Regions from separate parts of the Paenibacillus sp. FSL H8-0175 genome, predicted to be linked through region 1. Evidence: a T-box and tRNA genes for the amino acid it is inferred to sense, from the RefSeq annotation. Region 1 holds a T-box; the other holds one or more tRNA genes.
The links. The T-box of region 1 lies ahead of trpS (tryptophan--tRNA ligase). A T-box ahead of a tRNA ligase gene usually reads a tRNA of that ligase, here a tRNA-Trp.
Positions count from the first base shown of each region.

Region 1 (5,420 bases):
AGGTATCTAGAGCAGTTAAAGCAGCGGCTGTTGCTCGCAAGAACTACTCCAAATATACTCGGAACAGCAAAATCAGCTGGTCTCTGGTCAAAGCGCCAACACGTGCTTGGGCGAACAAGGTTTTTGCCGATCTTCCTGAAGAAGAGCGGGTAGAGGCGATGTGGGAAGCTGTATTCCAGATGAATCGTGTGGGCAGCAATGATCCGGTAGCTGCTTGGAGAGAGCATATTGGTCAGTTGAAAGAAAGTCAGGACAGAATGAACGCTAAACGTTATAAAAGCTTGCATTACCGTGCTCCGGGAACGGATCTGCATGTAGAGCTTCCGGAAGGCCATTTATGGCGCGGGGGTGGCGGTGAGAATGATAAAGGCGTATATTTTGTAGCTAATATGCCAACGGAAGAGATTTATTCCATGCCCCATCGTACTGGCGTTAATGGCACAGTTAGAAGCACGCTCCCTCTTAATTTGAATGGACGGTTAGTTGAAGGACTTTCATTCACTTTTGAAAAAGGGAAAGTCGTAGCTTATGAAGCTGAATCCGGACGCGAACATTTAACCTCACTGCTGGCAACGGATGAAGGTGCATCTTATCTAGGAGAAGTAGCCTTAGTGCAGCATGATTCTCCAATCTCTCGCTTGAACCGCATTTTTTACAATACAGGGATTGATGAGAATGCCTCCTGCCATTTCGCGCTAGGAAGTGCTTATCCTGTAAATATTGAAGGCGGCACAAAGCTTACGAACGAAGAGCTTGTCGCTAGAGGAGCTAATGTCAGCTTAACTCATGTCGATTTTATGATCGGTTCAGCAGAGCTGGATATTGACGGAGAGCTGGCGGACGGCACGATTGAACCCGTATTCCGTAAGGGAAACTGGGTGTTGTAAGGAGAAGAAAAAAGCCGGATCTCTTCCAATGAGATTCCGGCTTTTTTTGAGTGCCTATACTGGTCATTTTTAGATTGAAAAATAGTTAAGACACATAGCCTCACGTACTTCGGTCATCGTTTCTTGAGCAATGCTGCGGGCATGCTGTGTTCCAGAGATTAAGATTTCCTGCACAAGCTTCGGCTTAGTAGCATAATAGGAACGACGCTCTCGCATCGGTTCTATAAGCAGATCTAGTGCTGTCGAAATCAACTGTTTGCAAGCAGAACAACCCATGGTACCCCGCTCGCAGCCTTCACGAATTTCGGTTACCCCCGCTGAGCGAAAAGCACCATGATAAGCAAAAATAGGACAGATATCTGGATGTCCAGGATCATTTTTATGCACACGCGCTGGATCGGTTGTGGCTTTTCGTATCTTAAAGATAATCTCTTCCTTAGTGGAGTCCAGCTCGATGGCATTGCCAAGGCTTTTACTCATTTTAGCGTTGCCATCCGTACCCACAAGCCTCGGAGTCTCACTGATCAGCGCTTTGGGTTCCACCAGTATCGGGCTGTACAGCTCGTTGAATCTGCGGACGATTTTACGGGTTAATTCCAGATGAGGGAGTTGGTCTTCCCCTACAGGAATTATCGTTGCTTTACAAAATGTTATGTCAGCAGTCTGACTAACTGGATAACCAAGAAAACCGTAATACAATTCATCTAAGCTCGAATTTTTCGATTCGGCTTTAATCGTGGGATTATGCCGTAAAGAATTCACAGTAACAAACATAGAGAACAAGATGGTCAGCTCTGCGATTTCAGGGATCATCGATTGAATAAATATAGTTGTTTTCTCCGGATTTATACCCGCAGATAAATAGTCCAGTGTGATCTCATGCAGATGTTGACCCAGCAGCTGTGGACGATCAAAATGGGTCGTTAGGGCTTGAATATCCGCTAAAAACACAAAAGTTTCATATTGCTCCTGAAGGGCTACTCGGGTCTGCAAGCTGCCGGCGTAATGGCCAAGGTGAAGCTTTCCAGTCACTCGATCTCCAGTTAAGACACGTTCGTTCATCATATAAATTCCTCCTGTTATTTAGCATTTGGTTACACTCGAGTCGCCACCACCAGCCATCATCCATGGCCATCACCTCCTTTAAATGACAAAAAAACCTCATCCAATAAGGACGAAGTTGTCGTGGTACCACCTTAAATGATCGTGTCACCTTACGATTCTTGGCTTTCGATCTTCTCTTACCTGTACGGAGAGGTTGAATTTATTCTCGATACAGGTCCCTTGATAACGGCGGGAACCCCGGTTTTCCCTACTGCATCCATTAAGATAGTTCGGAAAAACAACTATAAAGGCCATTCGAGCATACGCTGGTCACCGGTTCGCACCTACCACCGGCTCTCTGAAGACCATGTTCGTCTGTCTACTTACCCTTTGTCATCGTTGTTCATGATATGTGAATTATTGTAATTCTGAACAGGGGTGTTGTCAATGAGTAGAAATCGTATGGTGATTGACGAGGTATCTAGGTTTATATGATCTAGCAAAGTATACCTTAAATGTATATAATCATCAGGAATTAAGTCCAATCTATCATTGTGGATTCACAATATACTACTCTATAACCTTGAAATGGAGTGATGATAAATGGCGACAATAATAAGTTATGGGTCACAGGCAAAAATCCCGTTAGATCCGTTTACTACTGCTATAACGGTTGCAGGGATTCCTGGAGCTGGAGCGGGTTTAGCTACAGCGCAAGTAAATATTAGTCCGGCTAATCCGGCTTCTTTCTCCAGTAGAGTCGAGTTAAATGGAAGTTTTAGTCTTACTGCACTTGCTAATAGCCAATTTCTTGTTATCATCCGACGAGCTGGAGTCGATATTTATAGATCCTTTTATCGTTTTACTACAATTACTGATATTCAATTAAGTGCTCAGTGGGTCGATGGTGCTTATATTGGAGTCCACAACTATGAATTGGTAATTCAGAATGATAGCAACTTGCCTATTAATCTATTTGGACCCATATCATTCACAGCAACTGCTATTGGAGGAGAGGGCGTAATTTAAGTTATGTTCCTGTGCGCCATTTAAGGGACGGGTGAATCAAAGCTTTGGACAGTTGAATCGATCTGATTCAGCTGTCCTTTTTTCGTGGGCATATAATTGAAGTACAACTCTCACAGCATAAATCTCCAACCATTACCTTGATATAGCGGTTTATTTATTTAAGATGTTATCCTCTAAAACAGCGTATTTATCGCCGTATTGTTTAATGATATGTTGTTCTCCCCAATTACATAATGCAGTCAAAATATCGCTTAAACTATCCCCATATTCACTAAGCTCGTATTCTACTTTTGGTGGAACCTGATTATAAACAATTCGGTTGATGATTCCATCTGCCTCAAGCTCGCGTAGCTGCTGGGTTAACATTTTTTGAGTAATGCCGGGCATCAACTGTTTTAACTCGGAGGTGCGTTTTTTGCCATGAGTTAAATGACATAGAATTACGCATTTCCATTTCCCTCCGATGACCTCTAGTGTGGCTTCAACAGAAATATTGTATTTTTTCTTGACAGTTGTTGTAGATGTTGTTGTCATGATAACCTCCAAGGTATGGGTACTTTTTAGCACCTATGGCACTTTTGAGTGCGTACTATTAATTATGTCCAATTTAACTCATCATAACATTTTTCGTTCAATTTTTATAGAATGCTATAATTTAAAGAGCTTTGAGCAAAAAAAGCAAAACGAAATAAAAACCGTTTCTATACCTCCCCCGTCTTAATCTATGAAAGGTTGAAGAGAGGAGGCTAAGGAAGGACATGACGATGACTAATGCAGAAATGAAAAAAGTAACGATTCTTGATACTCGGAGCGAGACAGATTTTTACGATTCGATATTGGTACATAGAGAACAATTGTACAGTATTGCTTATAGTTACTTGCGTAACCGAAACGATGCGCTAGAAGCGATGCAGGAAATGACTTGCCGGGCTTGGATTAAAAGAAAAACTTTAAAGGACCCCAAAGCATTCAAATCATGGATTATTCGAATTCTAATTTATGTCTGTATAGATGAACAAAGACGGAGAAAACGTTCCATGCCGCTGGTAGATGAAAGAATAGGAGAACAGGTCACACACATTGGCCATCATCGGATGGAAATGCTGTGGGCACTCGAGCAGGTTAAGCCCAAGTATCGCCATGTGCTGCTGCTAAAATACTACAACGATATGACCTTGACTGAGATCGCTAACATTATGAATAAACCCGAGGGGACGGTTAAGACTTGGCAGCATAAGGGGCTGAAGCAGTTGCGAACCATCATAAAGAATCGGGGTGAATGGAACAATGAGTAGTCAAGAGGAGCTTGCCATGTTAAGCGATGCCGAACGTATCCCACAAGAACAAAAAATAGAGAATGCAGCCGCTCAGATCTATGCGATCCAAGCAGGTTTGGAATTAGGCAAGAAACGTGGCAGAAGGTTAATATTCACAAAAAGCGCGATGTCTGTGCTGGCGGCTGCAGTGATGATAGCGGGCTTGCTGTTCTTCAATCCAACCCAGCTGTTGCCACAGCAAGGGACTTCGAGTGTTGATACGTTCGATTGGGGCGTATTGGAGCCTTTTAAAACATTGGCTGCAGCTGATATTGATGCTCTTACACTAGAGTCTGCAATCCGGAATGATTATGTACAAATCGTTAATAAGAGTGCTGAATCAAATGGATATAAAATTACTCTAAATGCTGTGCTTGCTGATGAAAATAAAATCATGCTGCTGTATACAGGGACAACAAGTGATGGTCAGGAAGTGTACAGTGTAAATAGTGTGAAGCTGACAGAAGCTGAAACTGGACGAGACGTAATGGAGGAGAATGGGAATAGGGGCGGAATGGGAGCACACGCAGAGGGAACCATATATACTTGGCTCGGTAAAACTGTATTCTCACTGGACCGAAATAAAACAAGGCCAACAGACGTAGTGGCGGATTTTCAGATTGCCTCTGTAGACCCGGGAATGTTAAGTAAACCGAAAACAGGAACGGTTTTATCCGACATGCGGTATTCTGATCGTTTAAAAGTGAACTTCTCTATTGATCCTAAGTTTTGGGAGCTGAAGACGGAGACATTAGTTGTAGACCACCCCTTCAAAATTGACGGACAGGAAGTAAAACTAGCCGAAGTCGAGCTTTCTCCGTTAAGCATAGCGCTCAAATTTACGATAAATGAGGAATTGAAAACGGATTGGATCGTCCGAAATGAACTGTTTCAAAAGCTCCCCTATGAATTAACAGCGCAGGTTGGGAAGCGCGACATTAAAATTAATCCGAATTCTGGTAGTGGATCTGATGATGGATTTATAAGTTACTTCAGCAGTAATGTGTTGGATCACCCGAAGTCACTGCGACTGAAACTTAATGCGGGGGCAGATCGAGAGAAAGAAGAGTATATTGATATTCTGGAAAAATGAGCGGTAAGCGATATTAGTGAATATGCGTTGGGAGTTGTAATATAGAAAAAG
Region 1 is NZ_CP150299.1:2,991,351-2,996,770, forward strand. Features, by position in the region: gene MHH46_RS13050 (aminopeptidase) at 1-887, shown strand, start outside; gene trpS (tryptophan--tRNA ligase) at 957-1,952, opposite strand; T-box leader at 2,055-2,337, opposite strand; gene MHH46_RS13060 (hypothetical protein) at 2,535-2,960, shown strand; gene MHH46_RS13065 (helix-turn-helix domain-containing protein) at 3,111-3,494, opposite strand; gene MHH46_RS13070 (sigma-70 family RNA polymerase sigma factor) at 3,719-4,255, shown strand; gene MHH46_RS13075 (DUF4179 domain-containing protein) at 4,248-5,369, shown strand.

Region 2 (5,420 bases), 3.2 Mb from region 1:
CTGTTTCTCCGCCTTCGTCCGCTTTGGATCCAGTATTCGTTGAAGAACCATTATTGGACGTGTTATTCCCACATGCTGTGACCAGAACCATCACCATTAATAACAACAAAGAAAGAACTTTTTTATTCATTACTCTATTCCACCCCTAATTTTAGTTGGTTAGTAATCCGCAGAATCCCATCTTCACCCATTGTATAATTCACGGTTCAAATGGAAATTCTCTTTTTTCCAAATAAAGTATCATTAAAAGTAATAAACTTAACGTTTAGGCTCAAAAATAGCAATAAAAATACCATTATTATTAATAATCCGCTTTATTTCCGAACGAGATGGCCAGTCAGGTTGCGAACTTTCGGATTTATTGATACGATCATAACAAATATTATTAAAAATAATTATATGATTTCGGTCATAGTTTTGTACGATTCGGCTAAAACATAAGTATTGGAGGATCATCATGGATCGTGTTCTATATATTGTAAGTGCCACACATGAGCTAAATACTTATATCCCTCCACACCAGCATGAATGCTACGAACTAGTCTATTATTTACAGGGGGTAGGGACAACCAATGTTGGCCCACGAAGTTACCATTTTCGCTCCTCTTCTTTCGCGCTTGTGCCACCCAATCATAAACATGACGAGCACCACCGTGAGGATGCAAATGTATTATTTGTAGGCTTCCACTCGGAACACCCTAATATGAGTAATCTGCTCGGCGTATATGAAGATGATAAAGATCAGACCGTTCTTCAAATCCTGCTGCGAATGAAAGCAGAGTTTACACGCAAGCAAGACGGATTCTCTGAGCTTCTAAACCTACAAATGAGCGAGATTACCGTCCATCTTATGAGGCTTCTTAGTGCCTCTGGATATCAATCCCCAACAGAAGATCGAGTACAATATGTCCTTAATTATATGAATGAGCATTATCGCCATAAATTGTCCGTCGAAACACTATCAGAAATGTCCGGATATAGTTACGATCGTTTTCGCCATCTATTTAAAGAACGTTTCGGGTCTTCACCCCTGCGGTATTTGCTGTTAAAACGCCTGGATTATGCAAAATCTCTATTACGTCATACTCAGATGCAAATCTCTGAAGTATCTGCTGCTGCAGGTTTTGTGAACGATGCCCAATTCTGCAATATGTTCAAACGAGAAATAGGTCTTACCCCGCGAGCATTCCGCATTAATAATCAATCAGGTTAATCACTAATCAGATTAAAAAAAGCCGTTGAAATAGAGAAACTCTCTATTCAACGGCTTACTGCTGTAAACCCAAGGACATAAAGAAAAAAGGTTTGTAAGATTGCTTATAAAAGCATTCTTACAAACCTTTTTAAGATACCGGCGAGAGGACTCGAACCTCCACGGTTTCCCACTCGATTTTGAGTCGAGCGCGTCTGCCATTCCGCCACGCCGGCACATATGAACTAAATGGAGGCGCCACCCAGATTTGAACTGGGGATAAAGCTTTTGCAGAGCTTTGCCTTACCACTTGGCTATGGCGCCATGAAAACTTGGAGCGGACGACGGGAATCGAACCCGCGACCCTCGCCTTGGCAAGGCGATGCTCTACCGCTGAGCCACGTCCGCATAAAATGGCTGGGGATATAGGATTCGAACCTATGAGTGACGGAGTCAAAGTCCGTTGCCTTACCGCTTGGCTAATCCCCAATAACATTTTAAAATAAAATGGGGCGACTGATGGGTCTCGAACCCACGAATGCCGGAACCACAATCCGGTGCGTTAACCCCTTCGCCACAGTCGCCATATTAAGTTGATATTGTTGCCATTATTCATTTTAAAGTAAATGGGGCGGCCGATGGGTCTCGAACCCACGAATGCCGGAACCACAATCCGGTGCGTTAACCCCTTCGCCACGGCCGCCATATTAAACTTTAGAAAGAACTTGGCAGGGGCAGCAGGAATTGAACCCACACCAACGGTTTTGGAGACCGTTGTTCTACCTTTAAACTATGCCCCTAAAAACTGGTGGAGGATGATGGATTCGAACCACCGAACACTCACGTGAGCAGATTTACAGTCTGATGCGTTTGGCCACTTCGCTAATCCTCCAAGGATGGTGCCGGCGAGAGGACTTGAACCCCCAACCTACTGATTACAAGTCAGTTGCTCTACCAATTGAGCTACACCGGCATGGCACTCATTCTTTTGTGATGATAAATGGTGGCTCGGGACGGAATCGAACCGCCGACACGAGGATTTTCAGTCCTCTGCTCTACCGACTGAGCTACCGAGCCATGATGAAAATGGCGGAACCGACGGGATTCGAACCCGCGATCTCCTGCGTGACAGGCAGGCATGTTAGGCCAACTACACCACGGTTCCAAAAGATATAATTGCTTAAGTTAATTGGTTGCGGGGGCAGGATTTGAACCTGCGGCCTTCGGGTTATGAGCCCGACGAGCTACCGGGCTGCTCCACCCCGCGTCAGTAAGAAAATGTTATGGTGGAGGCTGAGGGGATCGAACCCCCGACCCTCTGCTTGTAAGGCAGATGCTCTCCCAGCTGAGCTAAGCCTCCATAAACAACAATTGTTATTGTACCAAAGTCCACTAGGATAAATCAAGTGAAAATTTGGTGACCCGTATGGGATTCGAACCCATGTTACCTCCGTGAAAGGGAGGTGTCTTAACCCCTTGACCAACGGGCCATACTAATTAAAAATTTGTGGCGGAGAGAGAGGGATTCGAACCCTCGAGACGCTTGTGGCGCCTACACGATTTCCAATCGTGCTCCTTCGGCCAAACTCGGACACCTCTCCATATGGCTCCCCGAACAGGACTCGAACCTGTGACAACTCGATTAACAGTCGAGTGCTCTACCAACTGAGCTATCAGGGAATATTCATACCAGGCTTGATGCCTGAAAACTGAATCCGAAACGAATTTGCATTCTAAGTATAGGATAAGCCCTCGACCGATTAGTATTGGTCAGCTCCATGCATTGCTGCACTTCCACCTCCAACCTATCTACCTCGTCGTCTTCAAGGGGTCTTACTAATTGGGAAATCTCATCTTGAGGGGGGCTTCACGCTTAGATGCTTTCAGCGCTTATCCCGTCCGTACGTAGCTACCCAGCCATGCTCCTGGCGGAACAACTGGTGCACCAGCGGTACGTCCATCCCGGTCCTCTCGTACTAAGGACAGCTCCTCTCAAATTTCCTGCGCCCACGACAGATAGGGACCGAACTGTCTCACGACGTTCTGAACCCAGCTCGCGTACCGCTTTAATGGGCGAACAGCCCAACCCTTGGGACCTACTTCAGCCCCAGGATGCGATGAGCCGACATCGAGGTGCCAAACCTCCCCGTCGATGTGGACTCTTGGGGGAGATAAGCCTGTTATCCCCAGGGTAGCTTTTATCCGTTGAGCGATGGCCCTTCCATGCGGTACCACCGGATCACTAAGTCCGACTTTCGTCCCTGCTCGACTTGTAGGTCTCGCAGTCAAGCTCCCTTATGCCTTTGCACTCTGCGAATGATTTCCAACCATTCTGAGGGAACCTTGGAACGCCTCCGTTACTCTTTAGGAGGCGACCGCCCCAGTCAAACTGCCCGCCTGACACGGTCCCCGTACCCGATAAGGGTACTAGGTTAGAACCTAGATACGATCAGGGTGGTATCCCAACGGCGCCTCCACCGAAGCTTGCGCTCCGATTTCTACGGCTCCCACCTATCCTGTACAGATCGTACCCAAATTCAATATCAAGCTGCAGTAAAGCTCCATGGGGTCTTTCCGTCTTGTCGCGGGTAACCTGCATCTTCACAGGTATTAAAATTTCACCGGATCTCTCGTTGAGACAGCGCCCAAGTCGTTACGCCATTCGTGCGGGTCAGAATTTACCTGACAAGGAATTTCGCTACCTTAGGACCGTTATAGTTACGGCCGCCGTTTACTGGGGCTTCGGTTCATAGCTTCGGGTTACCCCTAACCACTCCCCTTAACCTTCCAGCACCGGGCAGGCGTCAGCCCGTATACTTCGCCTTGCGGCTTCGCACAGACCTGTGTTTTTGCTAAACAGTCGCTTGGGCCTTTTCACTGCGGCCCCCTCGTGCTATTCACACTACCGGGGCACCCCTTCTCCCGAAGTTACGGGGTCATTTTGCCGAGTTCCTTAACGAGAGTTCTTCCGCGCGCCTTAGAATTCTCTTCTCGCCTACCTGTGTCGGTTTGCGGTACGGGCACCTTCTCCTGGCTAGAGGCTTTTCTTGGCAGTGTGAGATCATGACCTTCGCTACTATAATTTTCGCTCCCCATCACAGCCCAGCCTTAATGATGTGCGGATTTGCCTACACATCAGCCTCACTGCTTAGACGGACATCCATCAGTCCGCGTCACTACCCTCCTGCGTCACCCCATCGCTCATAGCGGATTACGGTGGTACAGTAATTTCAAACTGTTGTCCTTCGACTACGCCTTTCGGCCTCGCCTTAGGTCCCGACTTACCCTGAGCGGACGAGCCTTCCTCAGGAAACCTTGGGCTTTCGGCGGATCAGATTCTCACTGATCTTTTCGTTACTCATACCGGCATTCTCACTTGTGTAGTGTCCAGCGCTCTTTTCAGTACACCTTCAACCCCTACACAACGCTCCCCTACCCCAGATACATACGTATCTAGCCATAGCTTCGGTGGTGTGTTTAGCCCCGTTACATTTTCGGCGCAGAGTCACTCGACCAGTGAGCTATTACGCACTCTTTCAATGGTGGCTGCTTCTAAGCCAACATCCTGGTTGTCTGTGCAACTCCACATCCTTTCCCACTTAACACACACTTGGGGACCTTAGCTGATGGTCTGGGCTGTTTCCCTTTTGACAATGGATCTTAGCACTCACTGTCTGACTCCCGGCAATAAGTATATGGCATTCGGAGTTTGACTGAGCTTGGTAATCCTTGCGGACCCCGCACCCAATCAGTGCTCTACCTCCACTACTCTTATACCGAGGCTAGCCCTAAAGCTATTTCGGGGAGAACCAGCTATCTCCGAGTTCGATTGGAATTTCTCCGCTACCCCCACCTCATCCCCGCACTTTTCAACGTACGTGGGTTCGGGCCTCCAGTGCGTGTTACCGCACCTTCACCCTGGACAGGGGTAGATCACACGGTTTCGGGTCTACGTCCACATACTAAATCGCCCTATTCAGACTCGCTTTCGCTGCGGCTCCACCTTCTCGGCTTAACCTTGCATGTTAAACGTAACTCGCCGGTTCATTCTACAAAAGGCACGCCATCACCCATTAATAGGGCTCTGACTTTTTGTAAGCACACGGTTTCAGGTTCTATTTCACTCCCCTTCCGGGGTGCTTTTCACCTTTCCCTCACGGTACTGTTTCACTATCGGTCGCCAGGTAGTATTTAGCCTTAGCAGATGGTCCTGCTGGATTCATACGGG
Region 2 is NZ_CP150299.1:6,213,062-6,218,481, forward strand. Features, by position in the region: gene MHH46_RS27455 (BMP family ABC transporter substrate-binding protein) at 1-130, opposite strand, end outside; gene MHH46_RS27460 (AraC family transcriptional regulator) at 458-1,213, shown strand; tRNA gene MHH46_RS27465 (tRNA-Leu) at 1,350-1,428, opposite strand; tRNA gene MHH46_RS27470 (tRNA-Cys) at 1,443-1,516, opposite strand; tRNA gene MHH46_RS27475 (tRNA-Gly) at 1,526-1,600, opposite strand; tRNA gene MHH46_RS27480 (tRNA-Gln) at 1,607-1,681, opposite strand; tRNA gene MHH46_RS27485 (tRNA-His) at 1,701-1,776, opposite strand; tRNA gene MHH46_RS27490 (tRNA-His) at 1,820-1,895, opposite strand; tRNA gene MHH46_RS27495 (tRNA-Trp) at 1,919-1,992, opposite strand; tRNA gene MHH46_RS27500 (tRNA-Tyr) at 1,999-2,084, opposite strand; tRNA gene MHH46_RS27505 (tRNA-Thr) at 2,090-2,165, opposite strand; tRNA gene MHH46_RS27510 (tRNA-Phe) at 2,194-2,269, opposite strand; tRNA gene MHH46_RS27515 (tRNA-Asp) at 2,280-2,357, opposite strand; tRNA gene MHH46_RS27520 (tRNA-Met) at 2,383-2,459, opposite strand; tRNA gene MHH46_RS27525 (tRNA-Val) at 2,477-2,552, opposite strand; tRNA gene MHH46_RS27530 (tRNA-Glu) at 2,608-2,682, opposite strand; tRNA gene MHH46_RS27535 (tRNA-Ser) at 2,701-2,793, opposite strand; tRNA gene MHH46_RS27540 (tRNA-Asn) at 2,797-2,872, opposite strand; rRNA gene MHH46_RS27545 (23S ribosomal RNA) at 2,933-5,420, opposite strand, start outside.
Region 2: it encodes a tRNA-Trp, which carries the amino acid that the T-box ahead of trpS (tryptophan--tRNA ligase) is inferred to sense. The anticodon was not compared.